Regions from separate parts of the Duganella sp. GW821-FHT01E12 genome, predicted to be linked through region 1. Evidence: predicted binding sites of a transcription regulator. Region 1 holds the regulator's gene; each other region holds the start of a gene.
The links. Region 1 encodes FliA, which starts transcription of late flagellar genes. Its sites were predicted from a motif close to CTAAAGTTTNNNNNNNNNNNGCCGNTA; they were not measured.

Region 1 (4,669 bases):
CGCCGCCATGGTGAGCGCCGCCGTCGCCAGCGCCAAGCAGAACGCCGCCGCCGAGATGCAGGGCATGATGAGCGAAATCCGCGCCATGCGCGGCATGATGGAAACCCAGCTGGCCGAAATCTCCTGGGGCACCACGCAGGCGCGCGAGCCGCAGAAGGCCGCCGTGCTGCGCGAGATGCTGGCGGCCGGTTTCTCGGCCAGCCTGGCGCGCTACCTGATCGAAAAACTGCCGGCCAACCGCGACGCCGCCGACAGCCTGCGCTGGATCAAGAATGTCCTGACCCGCAACCTGCAAACCATGGCCAACGAAGACGCGTTGATCGAGCAGGGCGGCGTGTTCGCGCTGGTCGGCCCGACCGGCGTCGGCAAGACCACCAGCACCGCCAAGCTGGCCGCGCGCTGCGTGATGCGCCACGGCCCGGACAAGCTGGCCCTGATCACCACCGACGCCTACCGTATCGGCGCCCACGAGCAGCTGCGCATCTACGGCAAGATCCTCGGCGTGATGGTGCACTCGGTGAAGGACGAGGCCGACCTGCGCATCGCGCTGAAGGAACTGAAGAACAAGCACACGGTGCTGATCGACACGGTCGGCGTCAGCCAGCGCGACCAGATGGTGACCGAGCAGGTCTCGATGTTGCAGGGCGCCGGCTCCGACGTCAAGCGCCTGCTGTGCCTGAACGCGACGGCCACCCAGGAAACCTTGAACGAAGTGGTGCGCGCCTATCAGGGCAGCGGCCTGGCAGGCTGCATCATGACCAAGCTCGACGAGGCGGCCGCCATCGGCAACGTGCTCGACGTGGTGATCCGCCAGAAGCTCAATCTGTTCTACGTGTCGAACGGCCAGCGCGTGCCGGAAGACCTGCACCTGGCCGATCCGGCCTACCTGATCGACCGCGCTTTCAAGTTGAAACGCGACGTCGTCAACACCCAATACCTGGACGCCGAACTGCCTCTGCTGATGAGCAACGGCCAGAACGAACCAGCGATGCGCGAGGTGCACCTTGGCTAATTTCGATTTCGACCAGGCGGAGGGACTGCGCCGCATGCTGGCGGGGCCGCAGCCCCGCATCGTCACCTTCCTGTCGGCCACGCCGCAGGACGACAAGGGCGCCATGCTGGTCAACCTGGGCGCCTCGCTGGCGCGCGCCGGCAACGACGTGCTGCTGGTCGACGCCTGCGCCAGCGCCCACGGCGTGGCCTCGCGCCTGGGCGTGGACGGCGGCGCCAGCCTGCTCAACGTGGCGCGCCAGGAGTGCGCCCTCAACCAGGTGATCCACCAGGTGCCGCAAGGTTTCTCTGTGGCGTCGATGACACGCGGCGTGCCGCGCAGCGGCCCGGACGAGACGCGCCGCCTGGCCAAGGCCTTCGACGTGCTGGCCAAGCAGACCGGCATCGTCATCGTCGACGGCGAGTTCGACGGCGTGGCCTTCCCGGTGCCGGTCATGGCCAGCTCGGAAATCGTGGTCCAGGTATCGAATAGCGCTACCTCGATCAAGGCCGCGTACAGTATGATCAAGCGCCTGAATCAGGAGCTGGGACGGCGTCCGTTCGGAATTCTGGTCACCGGGGCTTCCGAATCGGAAGCAAAGGTGGTATACGATAACATGGCACAGGCAGCCAGCCGATACCTCGCGGTGAACCTCGTTTCGATGGGATCGGTGCCGGCGGACGAATACCTGCAGCGCGCCGCACGCTTGGGGCGTGCGGTGGTCGATGCGTTTCCGCTGGCCGGGGCTTCGGTCGCGTTCCGTCAACTGGCGGGCCGCTTCGCGCTGGCCGGCTCGCCATCTTTCCGTTAAGGGAGCATGATAATTTTAGCGCTTAATCAATAATAAACAGGCTATGTACACGGTCAAAGGGAAAGTGGACAAGGATTCTTTGCTGACGGAGCACATGCCGTTGGTGAAGCGCTTGGCCCACCACATGAAGGCGAAACTGCCGCCCAGCGTCGAAGTCGACGATCTGGTGCAAGCCGGGATGATCGGCCTGCTCGACGCCATCAGCCGTTACGAGGACACCCATGGCGCCCAGTTCGAGACCTACGCGGTGCTGCGCATCCGCGGCGCCATGCTCGACGAGCTGCGCAACAGCGACTGGCTGCCGCGCTCGATGCGCCAGAACATGCGCAAGATCGAGACCGCGATGAGCACGCTGCAGCAGCGCCTGGGCCATCCGCCGACCGAGTCGGAGGTGGCCAAGATGCTCAAGCTGTCGCTGGCCGACTATCAGGAAATGCTGTCCGACGGCGGCGGCCACCAGCTGGTGTATTACGAAGATTTTCACGACGACGACGGCAACGACAGCTTCCTCGACCGTTACTGCTCGGACGAGGAGAGCGATCCGCTGCGCTCGCTGTTGGACGGCGACTTCCGCCAGGCCGTGATCGACGCCATCGACGCGCTGCCGCCGCGCGAGAAGATCCTGATGGGGCTGTACTACGAAGAGGAGCTCAACTTGAAAGAAATCGGCGCCGTGATGGGCGTATCGGAATCGCGCGTATCGCAGCTGCATACGCAGGCCGTGGCGCGGTTGCGCGCCTCACTTCGGGAGCGGTCTTGGACTGGGCCAGCGTAGCCGGGGTGCTGCTGGCGCTGGCCGGCATCGTCGTCGGCCAGTCGCTCGAGGGCGGCAAGATCGCCTCGCTGCTGCAGCCGGCCGCGTTCGCGATCGTGGTGATCGGCACCTTCGGCGCGGTGATGCTGCAGACCCGCTTCAAGACTTTTCTGCGCGGCGTGCGCATGCTGCGGCTGGTGTTCGCGCCGCCGGCCGACACCCGCGCCGTGCTGGCGCGCGACATCAACGCCTGGAACCTCGCGGCGCGCCGCGACGGCCTGCTGTCGCTGGAGCGCTACATGCTCTCGTCCAAGGACCAGTTCAACACCAAGGGCCTGCGCCTGATCGTCGACGGCATCAATCCCGACAAGCTGCGCCAGATCCTCGACACCGAAATCACCGCCTACGAAACCGAGGAGCGCCAGGCGGTGCGCATCTGGGAGTCGGCGGCCGGCTATTCGCCCACCATCGGCATCCTGGGCGCGGTGCTGGGCCTGATCCACGTGATGGAGAACCTCACCGATCCGAGCAAGCTGGGTTCGGGCATCGCGGTGGCCTTCGTGTCGACCATCTACGGGGTCGGCCTGGCCAACCTGTTCTTCTACCCGATCGCCAACAAGCTCAAGGCCATCGTCACGCAGGCCGTGCACCAGCAGGAGATCGCCGCCGCCGTGTTCTACGACATCGCCACCGGCGACCACACGCGCGTCATCGACGAGCGCATCGCCACGCTGATGCGGGAACACTGACATGCTGAACCGCCGCGCGCGCAGGAAGTTCGACGACGAGCCGGAGAACCACGAGCGCTGGCTGATCTCCTACGCCGACTTCATCACGCTGCTGTTCGCCTTCTTCGTCGTCATGTATGCGATTTCGGTGGTCAATATCGGCCGCTACAAGGTGCTGTCGGTCGCGCTGGGGGACGCCTTCGGCGGCGCCGGCTCGGCCAAGCCGGTCACCACTGAGGTGCCCAACCTGCCCATCCCCAATCCCAATTTGCGCCGCCACGCCGAACTGCTGCGCAAGGAAAAAACCCAGATGACCAAGCTGGCGCAGGACTTGTTGTCCACGCTGGCGCCGCTGGTCAAGGAGGGCAAGGTGCGCGTCACGCAGAACAGCCGCGGCGTCAGCGTCGAGATCAACGCCTCGGTGCTGTTCGATCCGGGCGACGCGCGCCTGACCAGCGAATCGACCGAGGCGCTGCGCGCCGTGGCCGGCCTGCTCAAGAACGACGACCACAATGTGCAGGTGGAGGGCCACACCGACAACCAGCCGATCCGCAACGCGCTGTTCCCGTCCAACTGGGAACTGTCGGCGGTGCGCGCCAGCAGCGTGGTGCGGCTGTTCATCGACGCCGGCGTGGCGCCGGGACGGCTGACGGCGGTGGGCTTCAGCTCGAACGTGCCGGTGGCGTCGAACGACAATCCGATCGGGCGCGCGCGCAATCGCCGCGTGGCGGTCACGATCTTGTCCGGTATCCCGGATACGGTGACGGAATTGCCGACGCAGGCGCCGGCCCAGCAATAGATAAAATTGGATCAGCCGGCCAGGAATCCGCGGCTGCGGGGCAGGGTGGTGGACAGGCCTCCAGGGCCGTAGAAATTGTTGGCGCCGGCCGATTGCGGACGCAGCGCCTGCAGCGCGCCTTGCGTGTGGCCCATCTGCTTGTTGATCAGCATGCCGTTGATGCGGTTCAGTTCCTTGGCTTCGCGCGCGTGGTGCTGCAGCGCCTGCCACAGGGCGGTGGCTTCGGCGGCGTCGGCGCCGCAGGAGGCGGCCCAGGCATCCATGCCGGCTTCCTCGGCCGGGTAGCCGGCCTTGCCCAGGGCGCGGTGGCGCTGGGCCGACAACAGGGTCATCTGCGTGACCAGTGCCGATTTCTTGGTGGTGACCGCCGTCAGGCCGTCGATTTCCGCCGCCACCAGGTGTTGCTGCTCCTGCTTCAGGACGCCCAGCAGGGTCGTCATGATCTGTTCTTCTTCACGCAGGCTGTTCAGCGGGGTAGCGGTTGACATGGTAAGACCTATCGTTTGCGAGAGTGCAGCAGATCCTTGACTGTATCCAGCAAGCCATCCGCCACTTTTTCCGAGTTGACCTGGAACTGACCGTCGGC
Region 2 (4,669 bases), on a different contig from region 1:
GAAGCGGCCGCGCTGAGCACCGCGCAGGTCGCCGCGCTGTCGACCAACGACATCGCCGCGCTGGAAACGGCCGACCTGTCGGCGATCAAGGTGGCCGCCATCGCCGTGCTGGGCACCGCGCAGGTGAGCGCCCTGACCACCGGCCAGGTCAACTCGCTGGCCACCGCCTCGGTCGCCGCGCTGAGCACCGCCGGCATCGCCGCCCTGAGCACCAACCAGGTGGTGGCGCTGACCTCGGCCCAGGTGGCCGCGCTGGGCACCGCGCAGATCGTCGCGCTGAGCACCAACAGCCTCGGCGCGATTGAAACGGCCGACCTGGCCGGCCTGTCGACCGCCGACCTGGCCGCGCTGCGCACCGCCCAGCTGGCCGGCCTGAGCACCACCCAGGTCAGCGTGCTGACGACCGCGCAGATCGCCGCGCTGTCGACCGCGGCCTTCGCCGGCGGCCTGTCGACCAACCAGATCGGCGCGCTGACCACCAGCCAGGCCGTCTCGCTGAGCGTGCAGCAAGTGGCCGCGCTGTCGACCCGCAACGTCGCCGCCCTGGCGACGTCCAGCGTGGCCGCCTTCTCGACCACCGAAATCGCCGCGCTGACCTCCGCCCAGCTCGGCGCGCTGAGTTCCGACCAGGGTGTGGCGCTGAGCTCGACCCAGGTGGCGGCGCTGACCACCGCGCAAGTGGTGGGCTTGTCGACCAACGCGCTGTCCGCGCTCGACACCGCCGACCTGGTGGCGCTGAGCACCGGCGCCATCGCCGCGCTGACCACCCGCCAGATCGTCAGCCTGCGCACGGCGGAAATCGTCGCGCTGACCACCAACCAGGTGCACGCGCTGACCTCGATGCAGCTGCATGCGATGACCAGCGACCAGGTGCACGCCTTCACCACCGCCCAGACCCCGGCGCTGTCCTTCCTGACCCCGATCGCGCTGGACCTGAACGGCAACGGCGTGCAGACCAGCGCACTGGGCCAGGGCGTGCAGTTCGACCTGCTGGCCAACGGCAACAAGGTCAACACCGGCTGGATCGCCGGCGGCGACGGCCTGCTGGCGCTGGACCGCAACCACGACGGCGTGATCAACGACGGCGGCGAGCTGTTCGGCTCGGGCACCACGCTGGCCAACGGCCAGAAGGCCGCCACCGGCTACCAGGCCATGGCCGAGCTGGACACCAACGGCGACGGCGTGATCGACGCCAAGGATGCCGCCTTCGCCGACCTGCGCGTCTGGGTCGACGGCAACGCCGACGGCGTCAGCCAGGCCGACGAGCTCAAGTCGCTGCAAGCGCTGGGCATCACCAAGCTGAACCTGGACGTCAAGCAGGACGGCACGGTCAACAACGGCAACATCCTGGGTCTGAGCTCGACCTTCGAGACCGCCGACGGCGCCACCCACGCGGCGGCCGACGTGTGGTTCGCCACCACGCCGGTCAGCAACCTGAGCGGCAACGTCAGCGGCCTGGCCCAGGCGCTGTCCAGCTTCGCAGGCAACGCGGCGGCCCCGGCCACCGCCAAGCTGGACCTGCCGGGCGCGGTCAACAACAACGTCGCGCAACTGGCCGGCGCCATCAAGCAGTTCAGCGACAAGCCGCTGGGCGCCGAGAACCAGGCGGCCACCGACAGCGAGCTGCGCTTGAAGGCCCTGCAGTCGCAAGGCGGCCACGGCTTCCTGGCCTCACCGGCCAAGTAAGGCGGATCAGCGGTAACGGAACGGCAGGGCTTAGGCCCTGCCGTTTTGCCCTCTGGACCCGGTTTTTCGTAGCGAAATGCAAGTGTTGTTGCCCGCATACGTGTTGCGGGAGGTAAACAAAAATCTTAATGCAGACGGTAAATTTGTCGCTTTGTACGTTCAGGACGGCTGCCGGCGTAGTGGTGGCCGTCGCCGATTAATCCAAACTATGTGATGGTCCTAAGCAATAAAAATGTTAACGGTAGGAAAAATCCTAGTGCTGGTATCCTAAAGTTGGCTTGGATATTGACGTTAAGAACTAAAGTCCAGCGCTTTTCTCGCGTTTAACTCAAGCAATTCAGTAGCAAAATCGCAAGTGGTACCCAATTTGACGTTGGAGCCGGGGGGGTGGCCTCTGTAGGCTCCGACCTTCGTCCGTCTAGAACAGTGCAGCGCCCCAAGGAGAATGGAAATGAGCCTCGTAACAAGCATGAGTACCGACCAGATTGCAGCTCTGTCGACCCAAACAATTGCTGCTCTCGCGACTTCCGATATTGTTGCGCTCAATTCGGCTCAGACCCGCGCCCTCACCACGGACCAGACCGCTGCACTGACGACCACCCAGATCGTTGCCCTGACCACCAAGCAACTGACGGTCGGCCTGACCACCGACCAGATCGTCGCGCTGACCTCGACCCAGGTAGGCGTGCTGAGCTCGGCGCAGTTCAACGCGCTGGCCACCGACTCCATCGTCGCGCTCGAGACGGCCGACTTCGCCGCGCTGCGCACCGCCACCATCGCCGGCATCAGCACCAGCCAGATGGCCGCGGTCACCACCGACCAGATCGTCGCGCTGACCACCGCCCAGGCCGCCGCGCTGACCAGCACCCAGGTGATGGGCCTGAGCACCGGCGCCATCGTCGCGCTGGAATCGGCCGACCTGATGGCCATCAAGACCTCGGCCATCGCCGCGCTGACCACCGCGCAGTTCACCTCGCTGAGCACCGACCAGATCACCAACCTGACCACCGCCCAGGTCTCCGCGCTGAGCACGGCCGACCTGGCCTCCGGCCTGACCACCAACCAGGTCGTGGCCATGAGCTCGACCCAGCTGTCGCTGCTGAGCACCAGCCAGTTCAGCGCGCTGGGCACGAGCGCCGTCGCCGCCATCGAGACGGCCGACCTGGTCGCCATCAAGACCAACGTCATCGCCACGCTGAAGACCGCGCAGCTGGTGGCCCTGACCACCGACCAGCTGTCGAGCCTGACCACCGGCCAGATCGCCTCGCTGACCACCGCCAGCATGGCCGCGCTGACCTCGGACCAGGTCGTCGGCCTGAGCTCGCAGCAGGTCGGCACGCTGAGCTCGGCGCAAGTGGCCGCCCTGAGCACCCTGAACCTGGCCGCCATCGAGACGGCCGACATCGGCGCGCTGAAGACCTCGGCCATCGCCGCGCTGTCGACCGGCCAGGCCAAGGCCCTGACCACCGACCAGATCGTCGCGCTGGGCTCGGGCCAGATCGCCGCGCTCAACAGCGCCCAGGTCGCCGCGATGACCAGCACCCAGATCGCCGCGATTGAAACGGCCGACTTCGGCGCGCTGAAGACCTCCGCCATCGCCGCCATGACCACGCAGCAGACCGCCGCGCTGACCACCGACCAGATCCAGGTGATGGGCACGGCCCAGATCGCCGCGCTGACCACCGCCAACCTGGCCTCGGGCCTGACCACCGACCAGGTCGTCGCGCTGAGCTCGGCCCAGTTCGGCGCCATGAGCACCGCCCAGTTCGGCGCGCTGACGACCACCGACGTCGCCGCCATCGAGACCGCCGACATCGTCGGCCTGAAGACCTCGATCATCGCCGCGCTGAAGACCGCGCAACTGGCCGCGCTGACCACCGACCAGCTGTCGAACCTGACCACGGCGCAGATCGCCGCGATCACCACCGCCAATATGCAGGCGCTCACCACCGACCAGGTCGTCGCGCTGACCTCGCTGCAGGTCGGCACGCTGAGCTCGGCGCAGGTCGCCGCCCTGAGCACGCTGGACATCGCCTCCATCGAAACGGCCGACGTCGGCTCGCTGAAGACCTCGGCCATCGCCGCGCTGTCGACCAACCAGGCCAAGGCCCTGACCACCGACCAGATCGTCGCGCTGGGTTCGGCCCAGATCGGCGCGCTCACCAGCGCCCAGGTCGCCGGCATGACCAGCGGCCAGATCGCCGCGATTGAAACGGCCGACTTCGGCGCGCTGAAAACGTCCGCCATCGCCGCCATGACCACGCAGCAGACCGCCGCGCTGACCACCGACCAGATCCAGGTCATGGGCACCGCGCAGGTTGCCGCGATGACCACCGCCAACCTGGCCTCGGGCCTGACCACCGACCAGATCGTCGCGATGAGCTCGAACCAACTGGGCGCGCTCAACACCGCCCAGTTCGGCGCGCTGTCGACCACCGACATCGCCGCCATCGAGACGGCCGACATCATCGGCCTGAAGACCTCGATCATCGCCGCGCTGAAGACCGGCCAACTGGCCGCGCTGACCACCGACCAGCTGTCGAACCTGACCACGGCGCAGATCTCGGCCATCACGACGGCCAACATCCAGGCCCTGACCACCGACCAGGTCGTCGCTCTGAGCTCGCTGCAAGTGGGCACCCTGAGCTCGGCGCAAGTGGCCGCCATGAGCACGCTGGACATCGCCTCCATCGAGACCGCCGACATCGGCGCGATGAAGACCTCGGCCATCGCCGCGCTGTCGACCAACCAGGCCAAGGCCCTGACCACCGACCAGATCGTCGCCTTGGGTTCGGCCCAGATCGGCGCGCTCACCAGCGCCCAGGTGGCCGGCATGACCAGCACCCAGATCGCCGCGATTGAAACGGCCGACTTCGGCGCGCTGAAGACCGCCGCCATCGCCGCCATGACCACGCAGCAGACCGCCGCGCTGACCACCGACCAGATCCAGGTCATGGGCACCGCGCAAGTGGCCGCGATGACC
Region 3 (4,669 bases), on a different contig from region 1:
TCGCTGCACCTGGCCGTGGTGCGGCGCGACGGCCGGCAATTCCTGCACCTGACCACCACCCGCGCCATCGACGCCGAGTATGTCCATCTGTTCCTGGAGCTGAGCGCGGCCGGGCGCCAGGACGTGCGCGCGGCGACCGTGTGGCTGCAGGCGGACCCGAATCCGGCGCCGCCGCCGTTGCCGCCCGTGACGGCGGCGCAGGCGGCGCTGCTGGCGCGCGCGGAGCGGGCGGTTCAGGAGGCCGCTCCGTCGCCGGCCCCGGTTGCGCCAGCCCCCGCGCCGGTGCGCGACAGGACGCGTCCGGCGCCGATGCCGGCCGCGCACGAGTCGGAAGTGGGCGATCCGGGCGGCTTGCGGTCGGCGGCGGGATTGACACCGGCGCGGCGGCCTGCGCCGGCGCCGTCGCGTCGCGCTGCGGCGGACAAGGCGGACAAAGCGGGCGCAGGCGAAGTGGATCAGGCCGGCGGCGCGGTGCCGCTGGGCGTGGCGCAGGCTTTGCTGCCCTTGCCGCCGCTGCCGCTGCCCAAGGGCGTGAAGCGGCCGGCGGCGCCGGCGGCGTGCGCGCCGTCCGGCATCAGCGCGAAGGAATGCGCGGCGCTCGATACGCATAGTGTCGAGCTGTCCAGCAAGCTGGTCGAGCTGGAGGGCAGGGTCAAGCTGCTGCAAGGCGAGTTGGGGGCAAAGAGCGGGGTGGCCAGTGGGGCATTGACTGTGGCGTCCGGGCATGAGGGCGCGCCATCGGGGCATGACGGGACGGCTACGGCTGCGCACGCGGCGCCGGCTGCTAGTGCCCACGCCAGCGCCGGCACGGACGGCGCGGGACACGGGGAGGCGCATAGCGCTTCCGCGTCGGCTTCCGCTGCCGCGGCCAGCGCTGCGGCGGCAGGCGGGGCAGAATCGGCGCCTGCGTCGGCCTCGGCCGAAGCGGGCGCGCCAGTCAAGAAGGTGCGCGTGCTGCCCAAACTGAAGTACAAAAAGGAAAAACCACCGGAACCGGCCGCCAGCAATTGGCCGCTGATCGCGGGCGGGGCCGGTGCGCTGGCGTTGTTGCTGGGCGCGGGCGGCTACTTCTATCTGCGCAAGAAACGCGGCAGCGGGCCGCTGAAAATCTGGCAGGGATTCCGCAAGAAAAAGCCGGCCGCCGAGGGCGAAACGCCGGTGGAAGCGCCGCCGCTACACGAGGTCACGCCGGAATCCATGATGGAAAAGCAATGAAAATGTAATAAGCTTATAACGAGCCGGCTCTTATCGGGCTCAGGCGATCTGGGTTATAGTAATCGACGCCCACCGTCTTCCCCATACTGAAAGAGCCTTATGACCGCAGCAGATTTTCCGTCTCAGCATCACGAGCAATACCAAACTTTCAAACAACTCGGCCTGAAGCTGGACATGTCCCGCGGCAAGCCAGCCCCCGAGCAACTGGATTTGTCGAATGCCCTGATGGCTTCGCTGGATACCTACAAGGCCGCCGACGGCACCGATTGCCGCAACTACGGCGGCACCATCGGCCTGCCGGAAGCGCGCGCGCTGTTCGGCCAGCTGCTGGACGTGCCGGCCGCGCAGGTCGTGGTCGACAGCAGCGCCAGCCTGTCGCTGATGCATGACGTGATCATCTACAGCCTGCTCAACGGCACGCCCGGCCATGCGCCGTGGGTGCGCGAGCCGGTGACCTTCCTGTGCCCGGTGCCGGGCTACGACCGCCACTTCGCCATCTGCGAGGCGCGCGGCATCAAGATGATCAACATTCCGATGACCGAATCCGGCCTGGACATGGATATGGTGGAAAAACTGGTGGCCGAGGACGCCAGCATCAAGGGTATGTGGTGCGTGCCGAAGTACAGCAATCCGGGCGGCGTGGTGTATTCGGATGCGGTGGTGGCGCGCCTGGCGGCGATGAAGACGGCGGCGCCGGACTTCCGCCTGATGTGGGACGATGCTTACCGTTTCCACCATCTGGGCGAGCAGAAGCTGGCGGTGGCCAACATCCTGGACGCGTGCGCGCAGGCCGGCAATCCGGATCGCGCGATCGTGTTCGCGTCCTCGTCCAAGGTGAGCTGGGCCGGTTCGGGCGTCGCCGCGCTGGCGGCTTCGCCGGCCAACATCGCCTGGTGGACCAAGCACGCCGGCATCCGCAGCATCGGCCCGGACAAGATCAACCAGCTGCGCCATGTGCGTCTGCTGAAGGATTTGCCGACGGTGGAAGCGTTGATGGAACAACATCGCCTGCTGCTTAAGCCGAAGTTCGACGCGGTGCTGGCGCAGTTCGAGCGCTATCTGGCCGACGTGCCGGGCGTGACGTGGACACGGCCGCTGGGCGGCTATTTCATCGATCTGGTGACGCCGCCGGGTTCGGCCAAGCGCACCGTGGCGCTGGCCAAGGAAGCCGGCATCACGCTGACGCCGGCCGGCGCGGCTTTCCCGTACGGGAATGATCCCAAGGATAGCCATATCCGCATCGCGCCGAGCTTCCCGTCGTTGGACGAGATCACCCAGGCGGCGCAGGGGATCGCGCTGTCGCTGCGGGTGGCGCTGGCGGGCTGATCGCCATGCAGACGTAAAAAAAGCGCCCTCGGGCGCTTTTTGCATGGGAGTGGAAGTTTTTACTGACGGGACATGCCCGGCACGTTGTTCAGCCAAGGCTCGGTGACGTCGCGGATGGCGCGGTCGTTGGCCAGGATCTGCTTGAGCAGGTCGATCTTGCGCAGGCGCGGGGCGCCGCTCAGGCTGGGCACGCCGGCATCGGCCGGGCGGGCGGCGGTGGCGCATTGCGCTTCCAGTCGGCTCAGACCGTCCCAATCCCCCAGACGCGCGGCGGCAGCCATTTGATTGGACAAGCCGGCAATGTTTTCGTACATCGAGAGGACTTCGGTGGAGGTCATGTTCTCACCCTGGTTTAGTTAAAACGGATTACCGCATGTCCTGATTAACGTCGCCTTAAATGCGAACTTTAGGGTGTTTTGAAAAAATATCTGAAAAAAGTCGAAAAAAAAAGCCGCGCGGCGTGAAACCGGCGGCTTCCCATGGTGTTTATGGCAAGTTGGCTTATTTGACCAGCTCTTCCAGGCCGGCGCTCAACTCGTCCGGCGACGGCATTTCGTCGATCAGGGCGTTGTCGTCCAGGCCCAGTTCCTCGGCCAGATCGGCAGGGTAGCAGGCCTCGATCTCATCATCGCTCATCTGCGCCTGCTCGACGCGGGCGCGCCAGGCGGCCAGCGAGACCACGGCGGCCAGACGGTTCAGCTCGCCGTTGTGGTGCGGCTCGGGGAAGGCCAGGATGGTTTCCGAGAAGGTCAGCGGGAATTTCCAGCGCTTGGCCAGCTCGGCGCCGACGTCGGCGAAGGTGAAGCCGAACGAGGCTTGCTCGGCGTCCAGGCGGCGCGAATCCAGCGGGCCGGCCACCTTGTCCAGCGCCATCGCCTGCTCGGCCATCGCCGAGTGGATCACCAGCTGGCCGATGGCGTGCATCATGCCGATGGTGAAGGCGAGGTCGGTGTTTTCCTTGGTCTTCTTGGCAATCCACTTGGCCGACACCGCAGTGTGCAGGCTGTAGCGCCAGAATTGTTTGAGGTCGAGGCCGGGCACGGTCTTGAAGCCGCTGACCAGGCCGGAGCTGATGACCAGCGTGCGCACGGTGACGAAGCCGAGCATCAGCACCGCATCCTCCACCGTGCCGATGCTGCGCGAGACGTGGTAGTAGGCCGAGTTGGCCAGTCGCAGCAGCTTGGCGCTCAGCACCGGATCCGTCGACAGTTTTTTCGCGATCTCTTCGGTCGAGACGCTGGCCTTGTCGAAACTGCTGATCAGCTCTTCCACGACTTTAGGCGCGGTGGGCAACGCAGTTGGATTCTGGAACAGGGCATCAAGTTTCATATTTATCTCCTGGGTAATTAGCGCGTTGCTATAGGCTAACTATATAGCGATTCCCGGAATGTATGAAACAATTTTGCGGGGCGAGCGTCTCTTTTCTGAGTCACTGATCGCCGACACGAGCCGGCGTATATACTGGCGGCATGGAACCCGACCCGATCGAGCAGATCACGCAAACCACGCTGCAGCATTACGAGCGCAACGCCGAGCAGTTTTTCGCCGGCACCATCGACCACGATGTCAGCCAGAACATCGCTGCCTTGCTGGACGCGATACAAGTCCCCGCGCCATTCCGCCTGCTGGACCTGGGCTGCGGCCCCGGCCGCGACTTGAAGACCTTCAAGGAGCTGGGCCACGAAGCGATCGGCGTCGACGGCTCGACTCGCTTCGTCGAGATGGCGCGCGCCTACAGCGGCTGCGAAACATGGCGGCAGGACTTCGTTCAACTTGACTTGCCCGCAGGTTTTTTCGACGGCATCTACGCCAACGCCTCCTTGTTCCACGTGCCCAGCGCCGCGCTGCCGAAGGTGTTGCGCGACCTGCACGCCGCGCTGAAAAACGGCGGCGTGCTGTTCAGTTCCAACCCGCGCGGCGACAACCGCGAAGGCTGGAACGGCCCGCGCTACGGCAGCTACTACGATTACGAAACCTGGGAGCGTTACCTGCTGGCAGCGGGATTTATCGCGGTCCAACATTTCTATCGCCCGCCGGGTTTGCCACGCGATCAGCAGCCGTGGCTGGCCAGCGTCTGGCGCAAGGTCTGATTGCCGCACTGGGTGCGCGATCGCACAGAACTCCAGGC

Region 2: the regulator FliA is predicted to act here: its motif matches at 1,954-1,980, upstream of AC07WS_RS00520 (SPM autocatalytic domain-containing protein).
Region 3: the regulator FliA is predicted to act here: its motif matches at 2,925-2,951, upstream of AC07WS_RS21835 (flagellar protein FliT).

What each region holds. Positions count from the first base shown of each region.
Region 1 covers NZ_JBWKWR010000002.1:338,165-342,833, reverse strand. The annotation lists gene flhF (flagellar biosynthesis GTPase FlhF) at 1-1,012, shown strand, start outside; gene AC07WS_RS06825 (MinD/ParA family ATP-binding protein) at 1,005-1,802, shown strand; gene AC07WS_RS06820 (RNA polymerase sigma factor FliA) at 1,846-2,577, shown strand; gene AC07WS_RS06815 (flagellar motor protein) at 2,559-3,305, shown strand; gene motD (flagellar motor protein MotD) at 3,307-4,083, shown strand; gene AC07WS_RS06805 (flagella synthesis protein FlgN) at 4,095-4,571, opposite strand; gene flgM (flagellar biosynthesis anti-sigma factor FlgM) at 4,580-4,669, opposite strand, start outside.
Region 2 covers NZ_JBWKWR010000001.1:145,596-150,264, reverse strand. The annotation lists gene AC07WS_RS00525 (SPM autocatalytic domain-containing protein) at 1-1,686, shown strand, start outside; gene AC07WS_RS00520 (SPM autocatalytic domain-containing protein) at 2,138-4,669, shown strand, end outside.
Region 3 covers NZ_JBWKWR010000008.1:178,759-183,427, forward strand. The annotation lists gene AC07WS_RS21825 (type IV pilus assembly protein FimV) at 1-1,215, shown strand, start outside; gene AC07WS_RS21830 (aspartate aminotransferase type Ic) at 1,315-2,541, shown strand; gene AC07WS_RS21835 (flagellar protein FliT) at 2,601-2,879, opposite strand; gene AC07WS_RS21840 (HDOD domain-containing protein) at 3,043-3,870, opposite strand; gene AC07WS_RS21845 (class I SAM-dependent methyltransferase) at 4,011-4,631, shown strand.